Regions from separate parts of the Pelosinus baikalensis genome, predicted to be linked through region 2. Evidence: riboswitches for the same ligand, from Rfam matches in the RefSeq annotation. Region 2 holds a riboswitch; each other region holds the start of a gene.
What was found. Region 2 has a riboswitch for S-adenosylmethionine ahead of LMF89_RS07400 (trans-sulfuration enzyme family protein). Riboswitches for the same ligand answer to the same signal wherever they lie in the genome.
Positions count from the first base shown of each region.

Region 1: linked by a shared signal. The riboswitch ahead of LMF89_RS20850 (pyridoxal phosphate-dependent aminotransferase) and the one ahead of LMF89_RS07400 (trans-sulfuration enzyme family protein) in region 2 are both predicted to bind S-adenosylmethionine.
Region 3: linked by a shared signal. The riboswitch ahead of metF (methylenetetrahydrofolate reductase [NAD(P)H]) and the one ahead of LMF89_RS07400 (trans-sulfuration enzyme family protein) in region 2 are both predicted to bind S-adenosylmethionine.
Region 4: linked by a shared signal. The riboswitch ahead of metX (homoserine O-acetyltransferase MetX) and the one ahead of LMF89_RS07400 (trans-sulfuration enzyme family protein) in region 2 are both predicted to bind S-adenosylmethionine.

Region 1 is NZ_JAJHJB010000041.1:11,465-15,114, reverse strand. It holds gene LMF89_RS20855 (MFS transporter) at 1-997, opposite strand, end outside; SAM riboswitch class I at 1,171-1,275, shown strand; gene LMF89_RS20850 (pyridoxal phosphate-dependent aminotransferase) at 1,350-2,540, shown strand; gene LMF89_RS20845 (MetQ/NlpA family ABC transporter substrate-binding protein) at 2,567-3,385, shown strand; gene LMF89_RS20840 (MATE family efflux transporter) at 3,561-3,650, opposite strand, start outside.
Region 2 is NZ_JAJHJB010000007.1:70,667-74,316, reverse strand. It holds gene LMF89_RS07390 (C40 family peptidase) at 1-274, opposite strand, end outside; gene LMF89_RS07395 (diacylglycerol/lipid kinase family protein) at 602-1,483, shown strand; SAM riboswitch class I at 1,665-1,767, shown strand; gene LMF89_RS07400 (trans-sulfuration enzyme family protein) at 1,850-2,986, shown strand; gene LMF89_RS07405 (trans-sulfuration enzyme family protein) at 3,043-3,650, shown strand, end outside.
Region 3 is NZ_JAJHJB010000033.1:37,475-41,124, forward strand. It holds gene LMF89_RS18940 (methionine synthase) at 1-293, opposite strand, end outside; gene metF (methylenetetrahydrofolate reductase [NAD(P)H]) at 429-1,295, opposite strand; SAM riboswitch class I at 1,377-1,480, opposite strand; gene LMF89_RS18950 (ParA family protein) at 1,748-2,518, shown strand; gene LMF89_RS18955 (ParB/RepB/Spo0J family partition protein) at 2,508-3,419, shown strand; gene hydF ([FeFe] hydrogenase H-cluster maturation GTPase HydF) at 3,532-3,650, shown strand, end outside.
Region 4 is NZ_JAJHJB010000025.1:47,771-51,420, reverse strand. It holds gene srlE (PTS glucitol/sorbitol transporter subunit IIB) at 1-957, shown strand, start outside; gene LMF89_RS16515 (PTS glucitol/sorbitol transporter subunit IIA) at 999-1,361, shown strand; gene LMF89_RS16510 (transaldolase family protein) at 1,423-2,100, shown strand; SAM riboswitch class I at 2,257-2,357, shown strand; gene metX (homoserine O-acetyltransferase MetX) at 2,463-3,602, shown strand.

The sequences.
Region 1 (3,650 bases), on a different contig from region 2:
TTAGCCATAATACATTCAGCCAAGGCACAGTTGCCACTGCTCCCAGGTAAAGAGTTATGCAACAGATAATTAATCCTAGAATACCAAATAAAGTGCGGGATTTATGCCTTGACACACCGGAAGCGACTAATTTATCACTGATATAGCCGCATGTAGCCGTTACTATACATAATGCCGCCCAAGGAAAAGAAGCAGCAATCCCCATTTTCTGCAAAGAAAAATTCTGAGCCTCTATTAAGTATAATGGCAACCAAGCTAAAAATACATACATAATATAATCAGTTATAAAATATTGAATCCCAATGGCCCAAAACTGGGAAGATCCCAAAAAAGCACGCCAAGGTGCCAGTTCTTTTTTATCACTATCTACCATCAGACCTTCTTCTATGTAATCTGCCTCTGCAGCATTGGTAAACTTACTCTCATGGGGAGTATCCTTAGCTAAATAATACCAAAGTGCTGCCAATAGTAAACCCACTCCACCAAAAATAATAAATACGGAACGCCAGCCAAAATTCATCATTAATAGGATCGTAAGCGTTGGACCAACAACCGGTCCAAAAAATACACCGCTTAACATAAACGAAGAAGCACGTCCCTTTTCATTATTATTAAACCAACGGTAAATAAATCTTCCAAAAGCAGGTGCCATAGGACCTTCGCCTATGCCAAACAGACTTCTCGCCAGAATAAATGAGGTAAAGTTACTACATGCCCCTGTTAATACTGTAAAGGCGGACCACCAAGTAGCTGCTATCGCCAGCACCCTGCGATGCCCCCAAAATTCAGACATGATTCCACCTGGTATTTGCATCAAAGCATAACCAACAAAAAAAGCCGTCTGTATAAATCCCATATCCATTTTGGTAAAGCCTAATTCTTGCATAATAGTGGGAGTGGCTACTGATAAATTGACTCGATCCATGTAAGAAATAAAACTAATAAAAAACATAAGTCCTGCTAATTTCCATCGAAAACTTGTTTTTGTCTGCCCCATACGATAATCCTCCTCAATTATGAATATAAGTGTTTTTACAATGGACTTCCATTCATATTAACACATTATACTTTCGTTAAGTTTACATGTCAATTGACGAGTGATACTATTTTCTCAATTCTCCTTGACACCAAGTAGAAACTCATGCTACTATTACTTTCATCAACTACATACATTCATCAAGAGTTAGCCGAGGGTATTGGCCCGATGAAGCTACGGCAACCACCGCGCAATGCGAACGGTGCCAATTCCAACAGGAATTTCCTGGGAGATGAAGATCATTTTTGAAAATAGAATCTTCTTCATCTTATGAAGAAGATTTTTTTATTGTAAATGCAAAGGAGTCAATACTATGAATCAAAATTCACAACAAGCTCAAACTCTGCGTAAATATGCCTCAGAAAAAGCTGGTCGTTTTACAGAATCAGTTATTAGAGAAATGTCTCGTATTGCTGCCGCTCATAAAGCCATTAATCTTGCACAAGGCTTTCCTGATTTTCCGGCATCGGATCAAATAAAAGAGGCCGCTGTTAAAGCAATTTTAGAAGATCACAATCAATATGCAATTACCTGGGGGACTAAGTCACTCAGAGATGCTATTACTTTGAAAAACAAAAGAGACTATAACATTGATATTGACCCGGAAACTCAAATCACCGTATGCTGCGGTTCAACAGAAGGCATGGTAGCAACCCTCTTAGCCACTATTAACCCTGGGGATGAAGTCATTATATTTCAGCCTTTTTACGAAAACTATGGTCCTGATGCCGTATTATGTGGCGCTAGTCCCAAATACGTCCAACTGCATCCACCAGAATTTAGCTTTAATAAGGAAGAATTAACAGCGGCATTTTCAAACCGCACCAGAGCCATTATTATTAATACTCCAAATAACCCTACTGGTAAGGTTTTTAACCGTGAAGAGCTGGATCTCATTGCCAAACTATGTATTCAATATGATGTCTTGGCAATTACAGACGAAATCTATGAACACATCATCTATGATGAAATAAAACACATTCCTCTGGCTACCTTGCCCGGCATGGCAGAACGAACCATAACCATCAATAGCATTTCGAAAACCTATAGCGTAACAGGCTGGCGCATTGGTTATGTGATTGCTTCCGGCGAAATCAGCCGATCCATACGTAAAATGCATGACTTCTTGACGGTAGGAGCAGCCGCTCCCCTGCAAGTAGCCGCCGCCCAGGCCTTAAACTTTCCCACCACCTATTATGAAAAGTTAGCAGATTTTTACAGTAAGCGTCGCGACTTTATGTTAAAGGAATTGGCTGCTATCGGTTTTAATTGCATTCGCCCAGCCGGAGCTTATTATATTATGGCAGACATAGCGCCTTTTGGCTGGAAGAATGATGTAGACTTTGCCCGTCATTTAGCTGAAAAAGTAGGGGTTGCAGTCGTACCGGGATCTAGTTTTTATCAGGACGATGCCAATGACAAACATCGTTTTATCCGTTTTTGTTTCTGCAAACAATTTGCAACATTAGAAGCAGCAATCGAAAGACTGCAAAAATTGAAATAAATCATATATTTTTAGGAGGCATATAAATGAAAAAATCCATAAAATCCATTTCCCTTTTCCTATCCCTTGTCTTTATTCTAGGTTTAGCAACTGGCTGCGGTCAACAAAGTACTGCAAAAGTAGAACAGAAAACACTAAAAGTTGGTGTTACAGCCGGCCCTCATGCTGAAGTAATGGACGTAGTAAAGAAAATTGCCGAAAAGGATGGCTTAAAGATCGAAGTCGTTGAATTTAATGACTATATTCAACCGAATGTAGCATTAAACCAAGGTGATATTGATGTCAATAGTTTCCAACATAAACCTTACCTTGACAATATTATTAAAGACCGCAATTATGATATCGTCTCAGTGGGCAACACAGTCATTTTTCCAATGGGTATTTATTCAAGCAAGCTGAAAAATATAGCGGATATACAAGCAGGAGCCATCGTTGCCATTCCTAACGATCCAACCAATGGAGGACGAGCTTTATTATTGCTAGAGAAAATTGGTCTTATTAAATTAAAACCGGGAATCGGACTGAAAGCGGCTGTTACTGATATTACTGAAAATCCTAAAAAAATAGTAATCAAAGAGTTAGATGCAGCACAAATCCCCCGCTCCCTAGCTGATACGGATGTTGCCGCCATTAACACCAATTACGCAATTACCGCTGGTTTAGTACCGACTAAAGATGCAATTGCCATTGAAGATATCAACTCTCCTTATGCTAATATTATTGCTGTCCGTTCTAAAGATAAAGAAAATCCAGCTGTACAAAAATTCATCAAAGCCTATCACTCTGATGAAGTAAAATCCTTCATTAATGAGCACTTTAAAGGTTCTGTAGCAGCAGCCTGGTAAGAAAAGTCGTGCACCCTTTAACCACCCTATAATAGAGCCGAACCACAGAGAACATAGAGAAAAGATAGATATGATAATAAAATCGCCTCAGTGTCCTCTGCATACTCTGTGCTCACTGTGTTCAACGTTTCCTTCTAAAACTTATAAACTTTAGCTTTAAAAGAAATCGTCTCCCTTATAACAGGGAGACGATTTTTTTTAAAATCTCACCATACTTACGCTGCACTCTCATTAGTCTTGCCAATAAACAAGTTGCACCAAAGGC
Region 2 (3,650 bases):
TTGAATTGCTATCCGTTCCTTGAAATGGCACTGGCTTAATGTTAACGTTAGGATTTTCAGATGTATTGTTCTTTCCTAATAAATTTCCTAATAACATGCCAATTAGAACATTAAGAAGATTAAAGGAAGAACTGCTGTTCTTTGAATTTGAAGAGGATGTTTGCGTGACTGTATTCAAAGGCGAAGCCGCCATAGCAAGCGTTGTAGGCATGATCAGTGTAAAAGAAAAGGTGAAAAGGATAAGAAGTATGATAGGCATACAATATTTCTTCATATAATGACCTCCTAGTCCAATGTACGATTTGTTAGAAACGGCTTCAGGAGTTAATAATCTCTAAATTATTAATCAACTGGCAACGTTACTGACTAGAATAATGATACTAGAGAATATGTATTATGTAAACAGGAAATATCTACAATTGGATTAGGATGAGAGGGATTTGGAGGATTTTACAGATGATTATGATTGCTGGGCTAGGTCGTTCAAATAATTTAGTTATCGGATAATTGTTGTAGACTTTCTACTGAAGAATGAATTACAATAATAAGGTATGAATCCTATTATACATAGTAGTGATTGGGGCAAGGAGGAGGAATCATATTGCGAAAATTTATCCTTGTATATAATCCAATATCAGGTGATGCTAGTTTTAAATTTAAATTGGACAATGTAATTGAGGCTTTTCAAAAAGAAGATTGTATCATAATTCCCCTCAGGGTTAGCAATGAGCAAGAGAGTGATGCTTTTATCATGCTGGTAAAAGAAATTGCTGTAGATGGTATTATCGTATCCGGTGGGGATGGTACCATCCATAGTGTAATAAATAATATGCTCAGACAGGAAATAGACCTGCCCCTAGGTATTATTCCAAGTGGTACATCTAACGATTTTGCAGCGTATTTGCAGTTAGATAAAAATATTGATACTTGTGTAGAGACAATTACAAAGGGACAGCGTAAGAGAATTGATGTAGGTAAAGTCAATGATGAATACTTTTTCAATGTTGCTAGTGCTGGATTGATGACATCAGTAGCTCATAATGCAGATAGTATGCTGAAAAACACGTTGGGGAAAATTGCATATTATTTAAAGGGACTTGGAGAATTACCTAATTTTAAAGCATTAAAAATGCGAATTATTACAGAACAGCAAATCATTGAGGAAGATATTTTTTTATTTTTAATAATGAATAGTGGTACTGTTGGCGGATTTCCTAATTTGGTACCTCATGCTAAAATTGATGATGGAAAATTGGACGTACTTATTGTGAAAAAGTGTAATCTGCCTGAATTAATGAGTTTGTTTATTAGCTTTTTAAAAGGTATTCACTGTAATAGTAAATATGTTACTTGTCTACAGGCGGAAACTATTTATATAGAATGTGCTGAAGAAGTAGAAAGCGACTTAGATGGAGAACTGGGTCCCAAGCTGCCTCTTAGCGTTACGATACTACCCAGAAAGATTGAAGTTTTCTGTTCCTAGTCAAGAAAGTATATAGACCCCTTTGTGTCCTTTGCGTCTTTGTGGTTCAATTCGTTTTATATGTTTTATTCGCTGAGTTGATTAACAAAATTAAAACTAAAATCGCTAAAAGGCATTAAAAGTGTAAATGGAATATTGACCACATAGAATACCATATGGTATAATCTTAAAAATGAATAAGCTCTTATCGAGAGTGGTCGAGGGACTGGCCCGATGACACCCAGCAACCGGCAGTAATGCAGTGGTGCTAATTCCAGCAGGATGAGAATCCTGACAGATAAGAGGAAGATGGTTGCTTTAAATAAACCTCTTTCCTCGGAAAGGGGTTTATTTAATTTAAAAAAAATAAAGATTCAGGAGGTATTTATGAAACAAAATTCAAAAATTGTGCATATTGGGGTCTGTACAGATGAAAAAACGGGAGCAATAAGCACTCCTGTATATCAATCAGCAACGTTTCGTCATCCCGCTCTTGGTGAGAGCACGGGGTTTGATTATACTCGTAGCCAGAACCCAACAAGAAAAGTATTAGAAGAAGGGATTGCTACACTGGAAAATGGTGCAGTCGGTTTGGCATTTGCTTCGGGGATGGCTGCGATTACGGCTATATTAATGTTGTATAAGACCGGAGATCACTTGGTGGTTGTAGAAGACTGCTATGGTGGTACATATCGGGTCATTGATAAAATATTTAGTAATTTTGGCTTAACAGTAAGTTTTGTAGATGGCAGTAACATAGAAGAAGTTGCACAGAGTATTACACCTGCTACTAAAGCAATATTGGTAGAAACACCTACCAATCCGTTAATGAAGATTGTCGATATTCGTGCTATTGTAAAATTAGTCAAAGGAAACAATATTCAAGTTATCGTTGATAATACGTTCTTAACACCATATTTTCAACGTCCCTTAGATTTGGGAGCTGATGTGGTAATTCACAGTGGCAGTAAGTATTTAGCGGGTCATAACGACTTGGTCTGCGGATTAGTTGTTGCTCGGGATGCCGATTTAGGTGCCTCGATACGTTACATCCAAAATTCAACAGGAGGAATTTTGGGACCTAATGATAGTTGGCTATTGATTCGCAGTATGAAAACATTGGCATTGCGGATGGAAAAGCATAATGAAAACTCGCAAACTATTGCGCAGTGGCTGACTCGTCATCCCAAAGTTGTTAAGGTGTACTACCCAGGATTAGCTGATCATCAAGGCAAAGATATACATGATAGTCAATCATCTGGTTATGGCGGTATGCTGTCTTTTGTAGTAGATCATCCGGAAAGGGTTAAGCAAGTACTGCGTAAAGTACAAATGATTCGCTTTGCAGAAAGCCTTGGTGGAGTAGAATCTCTGATCACTTTACCGGCGGTTCAAACTCATGCTGACGTGCCGATTGAGGTTCGTGAACGTTTGGGAATATCCGATTGTTTATTACGCTTATCAATCGGAATTGAAGATGCCAATGATATCATTAATGACTTAGAACAAGCATTAGCAGATTAAAACCCATCGTTATAGAAAAAAAGTACTAGTCATAGAATCTTTAAGAGGTGAATAAGGTGAAAGAGAAAGATTTTGCTACAAAATTATTGCATGTCGGAGTGGAAATAGATGCCCATACGGGAGCGGTGAGTACACCGATCTATCAGGTTTCCACTTTTCATCAGAATATTGATCAGCCACAAGAATATGAATATTCTCGGTCGGGTAATCCCACACGTAAGGCGCTGGAAACAACTATCGCTGAATTAGAAGAGGGAATTGCCGGTTTTGCATTTGCCTCTGGTATTGCTGCTGTTTCAACTGCACTATTATTATTTCAGCAGGGAGATCATATCTTGGCACCGAAGGATGTGTATGGCGGTACCTATCGCTTGTTAAGCAAGGTGTGTGGTAAATGGGGAATTGACCATACGTTTGTTGATACTACCGATTTAAAAGAAATTGAAAAAGCTGTAAAAAGCAATACAAAGGCGATCGTATTGGAAAGTCCATCAAATCCTTTGCTAAAAGTAAGTGATTTGCCGCAAATTTGTGCTTGGGCGAAGAGCAAAGGTATTATTACCATTGTAGATAATACTTTTATGACACCTTATTTACAAAGACCTTTAACCTTTGGCGCCGATATTGTAGTGCATAGTGCCACTAAGTTTTTAGCTGGGCATAG
Region 3 (3,650 bases), on a different contig from region 2:
TCTTCTAAATCAGGTCCTATGGTAACTGCAATAACGGCAACTTTTAAAGAGTTCGCCAGGTGTTTACTAATAACGGTTGGAGGTAGTGATAAAGGCTCAGGGCTCATAATCGTAGCAGAACTTGCATCATAGTCATACATCTGCCAGCTTGCTTTTGGTTTGGAGATGATTTGTGCTTCTGTACAAGCATGGTCAAGTAAGTGCTGGGGGAATTCAGTACATTTGGTAAGGCCTGAATAACGTTTTAATTCGCTCATTTCTAGCGTTTGAATTGTTGGGTTGTAAATTGGCACAGTATCCCTCCTTTGGTTGTATCAAGAACATTTTAATGTATAAGAATTCAGCTGATGATAATCCTCTAGATATGTATAATATATTAAAATGTTTATTTATAAATTACTAGTCTGTCAGGGATGTAGAGGCATTATTTAACGCAAATTTGTTTGTTGAATAATGCTTTTTGATTGTTCTAGTTTATTCATAGTATATAGATGTATACCATCTACCTGATTTGCTATCAGATCTGTAATTTGGCTGCAAGCATATTCAATTCCTGCTTTTTCAAAATCTAAGGGTGAATTTTCATATTTTTGAATGATGTTTTGTAGGGGTTTAGGAATAGAGGCACCGCATAATCCTTTAATCCTGCCTACTTGTTTGCTATTTAGTAATGGCATGATTCCGGCACTAACAGGGATTGTGATATTAACTTGTTTAATGCGGTCAAGAAAATCATAAAGAATGGTATTATCAAAAAACATTTGTGTAATTAGGAAATCTGTGCCGCTGTTTACCTTTTCTTTTAGGTGAAGAAGATCTGTATTCAAATCAGGGCACTCTGGATGTCCCTCTGGATAAGCGGCAGCAGCAATACAAAAATCATGATTGGATTTAATATGGGCAATTAAATCTTTTGCATATTGATAGGTATTTTCTTTTCCTTTATTATTGTTTTTGTTTATAGGATAATCGCCTCGCATAGCTAATATATTTTCAATATTATGAGCTTGTAGTTGATTTAACATTAGATCAATATCATCTTTGTGCGAGTTGATGCAAGTTAAATGAGCTAAGGCCTCGACACCATAAGTATTTTTTATTTTGTCCGCGGTTTCAATGGTGCGATCTGAAGCACTGCCTCCAGCTCCATAGGTAATACTAGTAAAATCAGGATTGAGGGTTTGTAAGCCCTCTGTTGTTTTAAAAATAGATTCTAAGGTGACAGTTTGTTTTGGCGGAAAAATTTCAAAAGAGACAAGGGCTTTTCCTTTATTAAATCGATCAGAAAGTTTCATACAATAACCTCACATTATTATAATTTAATAAAACAGCCTCTTTCCTTTGAGGAAAGAGGCTGTTTTATCATCCGTTCTTTCCTCTTATCTTTCAGAACGTGAATTCTGCTGGATTTAGCACCATTTGCATTGCTGCTGGTTGCTGGGTGTCATAGGGCCAGTCCCTCGACCACTCTAGATAAGAGTATTTATTAAATTGGAATTCATGATAATATAAAACTGCCTGATTGTCAATGTTTTTTTAATAATTATAAAATTGGTTAAATAATGGTATATTTACGGAGGCTATCTACTATTTTTGGCAGGAGATAGTCTCTATAGTGTGGAATGAATTAGCTTATAGAAATTAGAATCGAGAGGAAAGTTTGTAAGTAGAAGACTAAGGCTTGACCTGGATTCTAAAGACCTGGCATATGCCTTAGTCTTTCTTAAAATATGAATGAGAATATGGGGTGAACTACTTGGTGAAGGTAATTGCAATTGCCAACCAAAAAGGGGGCGTTGGAAAGACAACAACTTCTGTTAATTTAAGTGCTTGTTTGGCTGATTTAGGGAAAAAGATATTATTAGTGGATCTTGATCCACAAGGTAATTCTACTAGTGGTTTTGGTTTTGATAAAACCAAGATTAAACAATCTGTTTATGATGTGCTAGTTAATGATGTACCGATTGAAGGCGTTATTTTACAAACCAAAATTGAAAATCTAATGCTGTTACCCGCTACGATTCAGCTGGCAGGAGCGGAAATCGAGTTGGTATCCATTATGTCTCGAGAAACGAAGCTAAAAAGAGTTCTAGATAAAGTGAAGTACAGTTATGATTATGTTATTATTGACTGCCCCCCTTCCTTAGGGTTATTGACTATTAATTCATTAACCGCCGCTAATTCTGTATTAGTACCAATTCAATGTGAGTTTTATGCATTGGAAGGGTTATCCCAGCTGATGAATACAATTACTCTTGTTCAGAAGAATCTAAATCCGGCGTTGTCTTTGGAAGGGGTAGTTCTGACAATGTTTGACGCCAGGACAAACTTGTCCATTCAAGTAGTAGATGAAGTGAAAAATCATTTTCGTCATAAGGTATACCAAACAATTATTCCCCGGAACGTTCGTCTTAGTGAAGCACCTAGCCATGGACAGCCTATCACTCGATATGATCCTAAATCTAAAGGGGCAGAAGTTTATACAGATCTAGCTAAAGAGGTGATTGATGATGAATAATAATTCTCAGAGAGGACTAGGGCGAGGATTGGATGCATTGTTTTCTAGTTCAAAAGGGGTAGATGCAGAGCCTCTTATAAAGAGTGTTTCTATCTCAGAAATTATTCCTAATAAATTTCAACCACGTCGGATCTTTGATGAAACTGCATTGCTCGAATTAGTATCTTCCATTAGTCAATATGGCGTATTGCAACCCCTTGTAGTGCGAAAAAGTAATAATATTTATGAATTAGTAGCTGGTGAGCGACGGTTACGTGCTTCTCAGCAAGCAGGTCTAAAAGAGATCCCTGTTATTATTAAAGATTATACAGATAGAGAAATGACGGAAATCTCTTTAATTGAAAATATACAAAGAGAAGATTTAAATGCCATTGAAGAAGCTCTTGCCTATCGTCGTTTAATGGATGAATTTAGTTTAACTCAAGAAGAAGTTGCAAAGAAAATTGGTCGCAGTCGCTCTGTGATCGCGAATATGGTACGTTTACTGAATTTACATCCAAAGGTACAAGATTATGTTTCACGTGGAACATTATCCATGGGGCAGTCTAGACCCCTATTAGCCTTAGAAACCCTTGAACTTCAATTAGAAGCAGCAGAAATCATTATTGAAAATGATTTATCAGCAAGGGATGCAGAAGAATTAGTCAAACGATTATCGGAAAAAAAGAAACCAGCAAAACAACAACCGAAGAATGTAGAAGAGAAAAATTTTTTTGTGACAGAAGCTGAAGATCGACTCAAGATGATATTAGGTACACAAGTAAAAATTAAGGAAGGAAAATTCAAGAGCAAAATAGAAATTGAATTTTCTTCATCTGAAGATTTAGAACGTATTCTTGAAGTTTTAAGTGGTGATGAAGCACCGGCTCCTAGTAAGTCTCGCGGAACCTTCGCAGTATAAGAATAAAAAGTGTCAAATTATGTTTCACGTGAAACATAATTTGACACTTTTTGTAAAACATAAAGATATGCGATATAAATTAGTAATATATTGCGAATAAAGGAGAATTAACATGCAGGAAACACCAAAAGCATCACGTTTGCACATTGCAATTTTAGGACGACGTAATGCAGGGAAATCTAGTTTAATCAATGCACTGACAAACCAAAAAGTTGCGTTAGTATCAGACGT
Region 4 (3,650 bases), on a different contig from region 2:
GGTCGAGGCGGCTTTGGTGGACCGTTAGTGATTCAGCCTAATGACACCAAGAATAAGGTTGTCAATATTACTGGAGGTGTCATTTCACCTGTTGCTGCGAAAATTGCTGAAATGGCAGGTTGCACAGTAGTAGATGGATTTAAAACGAAAGTGCCTGATAATGAAATTGCTTGTGTCGTCATCGACTGTGGAGGAACTTTGAGGTGTGGTATATATCCTCAAAAAAGGATTCCAACAATTAACTTGATGCCATCAGGTCCCAGTGGACCTTTGGCAGAACACATCAAGGCAGATATTTATGTATCGGATGTCAAAGAAGTAAATATAAATTTTAGCGATGGAACGATCCAGAATGCGGTCTCTGAAGATAGTAGTGCTAAAAAGCCTAAGTATGATACGCAAAAGAAAATTAGTGAACAGACTACTGCTGGTGTTATGGCCAAAGTTGGGAAGGCTATGGGGGGGATAACCGCTACATTTTATCAATCTGGTCGCGATGCTATCGATACTGTCTTAAAGACCATATTGCCTTTTATGGCGTTCGTATCCATGTTAATTGGTATTGTATTAAGTACTGGTATGGGTGATGTTTTTGCTAAAATACTGACACCGTTGGCCGGAACTGTTCAAGGGTTAGTATTACTATCAGCCATATGTTCGTTTCCATTCTTATCTCCGTTCCTGGGACCAGGCGCGGTAATTGCCCAAGTAATTGGGGTGCTGATTGGCGTTGAGATCGGTAAAGGTACGATTCCCCCTCAGTTAGCACTGCCAGCACTTTTCGCGATAAATTCCCAGTGTGCTTGTGATTTTATACCAGTAGGCATGGGATTGGCTGAAGCGGAAGTCGAAACTGTCGAAATTGGTGTACCTTCCGTATTATATTCTCGCTTTATCACTGGTCCTACAACCGTATTGGTTGCTTGGGCTGCTAGTTTTGGTCTCTACGCAAAATAAAAGTGAAAAAGTATATAGATGCTATTATGGAGGTGTATTTTATGGAGATTATATATAATACTAGGGTTACTAATATTGGAGGATTAGTGTCAGCTTTTTATGAGGAAAAGCTGATCATTATTTTCAAAGATAATGCTCCGGAGGAATTGGCTGATTATTGCGTATTGCATTGTGGCAATGAGGTTTCAGATAGCGTTAAACAAGGTGATGTTTTAGTCATAGCTGGTCAAGAATATAAGGTTGTATATGTAGGCGATGAAGTGCAGGCTAATTTGGAAAATTTGGGTCATATAACCTTGCGGTTTGATGGCAATACAGAAGGGTTAGGCGGAAGTGTATATCTTGAGGATAAGGCATTGCCTGCTATAAAAATTGGCGATGTTATTTCTATATACAGAGAATAGATGTTGTTATGCGATGAACCTTTCAGATGGATTGGAAAGGAGTAGCTAAGGGGGGGTTCGAATGAATATATTACTTGATAGTGCGAAAGTTGATTTTATAACAAGTGCCAATGAATATTATCCAATTGATGGTATTACGACCAATCCAACTATTCTAGCCAAAGAAAAGAGACCCTATATTGAAATCCTTCAAGAAATAGTATCTATAATTGGCAGTGAAAAAATGCTCCATGTGCAGGTATTAAGTACAAATGCCAAAGAAATAGTTAAGGAAGCGGAATATGTAAGCCAGATTCTTAATGGCAATATTTATATTAAAATTCCGGTTGTGCCTGAAGGGTTTAAGGCGATGATGACTCTACAGAAATTGAATATAAAAGTTACTGCAACTGCTGTGTTTACTCCACAACAGGCGCTTATGGCTGCAAAAGCTGGCGCTAGTTTTGTAGCGCCATACGTAAACAGAATTGATAATATTTCTGGTGATGGTGTAAAGGTAGTAGCTGATATTGTAAAAATTTTCGATACTTATCATATTAAAACGCAAGTGTTAGCAGCCAGTTTTAAAAATGTAGAACAAGTGCAGAAAGTTTGTTTAGCTGGTACTCATGGTGTAACGGTTAGTGAAGATGTTTTTATCAACTTGTATCACCATCCTTTGACGGAGTGGAGTGTCAATACGTTTATTGAGGATTGGGAAAGTGTTTATGGTAAAGGAGCAATATTAGGTGAGGTTTAATCAAGGAGATGCGATTATGAAGCTAGGAGTTCTTTAGTTATAGATATGTTGCTGCGGATTTATTAACGAGATTACCTGTAAAATATTGCTATTGTCGATATTACATGGTATAGTATAAAAAAAGTTAGGTTTACAACGTTACAATTTAATAATGAGCTCTTATCTAGAGTGGTCGAGGGACTGGCCCGATGACACCCGGCAACCGGCAGTAATGCAGTGGTGCTAATTCCAGCAGGAGTAATCCTGGGAGATAAGAGGGTTTAGTATATCATAAAACCCTTCTTATTTGTGAGAAGGGTTTTTTATTATACAAAAAAGAAAGCAAATATTTTTCTATAATCTAGAATAAGGAGAGGGTATGAATGCTGTTAAAAGACAGCTGTGTTTTAGAGATAACAATAACTCACTTTTCAGGATTTAAGTGGAGATCTTATTTGAAATTAGCCAGGGTAGCCAATAAGGAACATCCTTTGCATCTTAGTTTAGGCGGAAGGTTAGATGAGGTTGTTGTAGCATATGAAACATATGGTCATTTATCAGAAGGTGGAGATAATGTCATCTTATTGAACCATGCATTAACGGGTGACAGCCATCCTTCTGCTCATACTCAGCATGATGAAAAAGGCTGGTGGGAGCCTTTGGTTGGCCCAGGACGTCCCTTGGATACAGAAAAGTTTTTTATTATTTGTGCAAATGTACTTGGTGGCTGTCAGGGAACAACGGGTCCTGCTTCTCCAAACCCAGACACTGGCTTGCCCTATGGTATGAATTTCCCGGAAATTACTTTGCTTGATACGGTTCATGTACAAAAGAGGTTATTGGATGTATTAGGGGTTCATCATGTAAAGTTAATCATTGGTGGGTCTATGGGAGGGATGCAATCTTTGGAATGGTCGGTAGCCTATCCTGATTTTATGGATGGAGTTATGGTGATTGCCGCTCCTGGATATGCCTCTTCTCAGTCGATTGCTTACAATAAGGTAGGACGACAGGCTATTATCCTTGATCCAGAGTGGCGAGAGGGAAACTACTATGGCGGGATTGGTCCCGAGAAGGGATTAGCAATTGCTAGGGCTGTTGGTATGATTACCTATCAGAGTGAAATGTCAATGGAAGGAAAATTTGGACGAAAGCGTCGTAATGGCTGTTTTGAGATTGAAAATTATTTAGATTACCAAGGAAATAGTCTAGCACGTCGTTTTGATGCCAATTCCTATCTGTATCTCCTGCGCGCCTTGGATTATTATAATCTATTGAAAAGTTGTAACAGTTATGAGGATGCCTTATCTAAGATTAGAGCAAAAGTTATGGTTGTGGGTGTGAGTTCGGATATATTGTATCCTCCTTATCAGCAGGAAGAACTTGTTGAAGCTATGTGTGACAGCGGAGTAGATGCTCAGTATGCTTTACTTGAAAGCCCTCATGGTCATGATGGTTTTTTAATTGATTTTCATTTGTTAAGACCTATGATTCGTAATTTTATGAACCATTTAATAAAGTGATGAGAATACAAAAGTATTTATTAGGGGAATAAAGAATTTATAAAATTA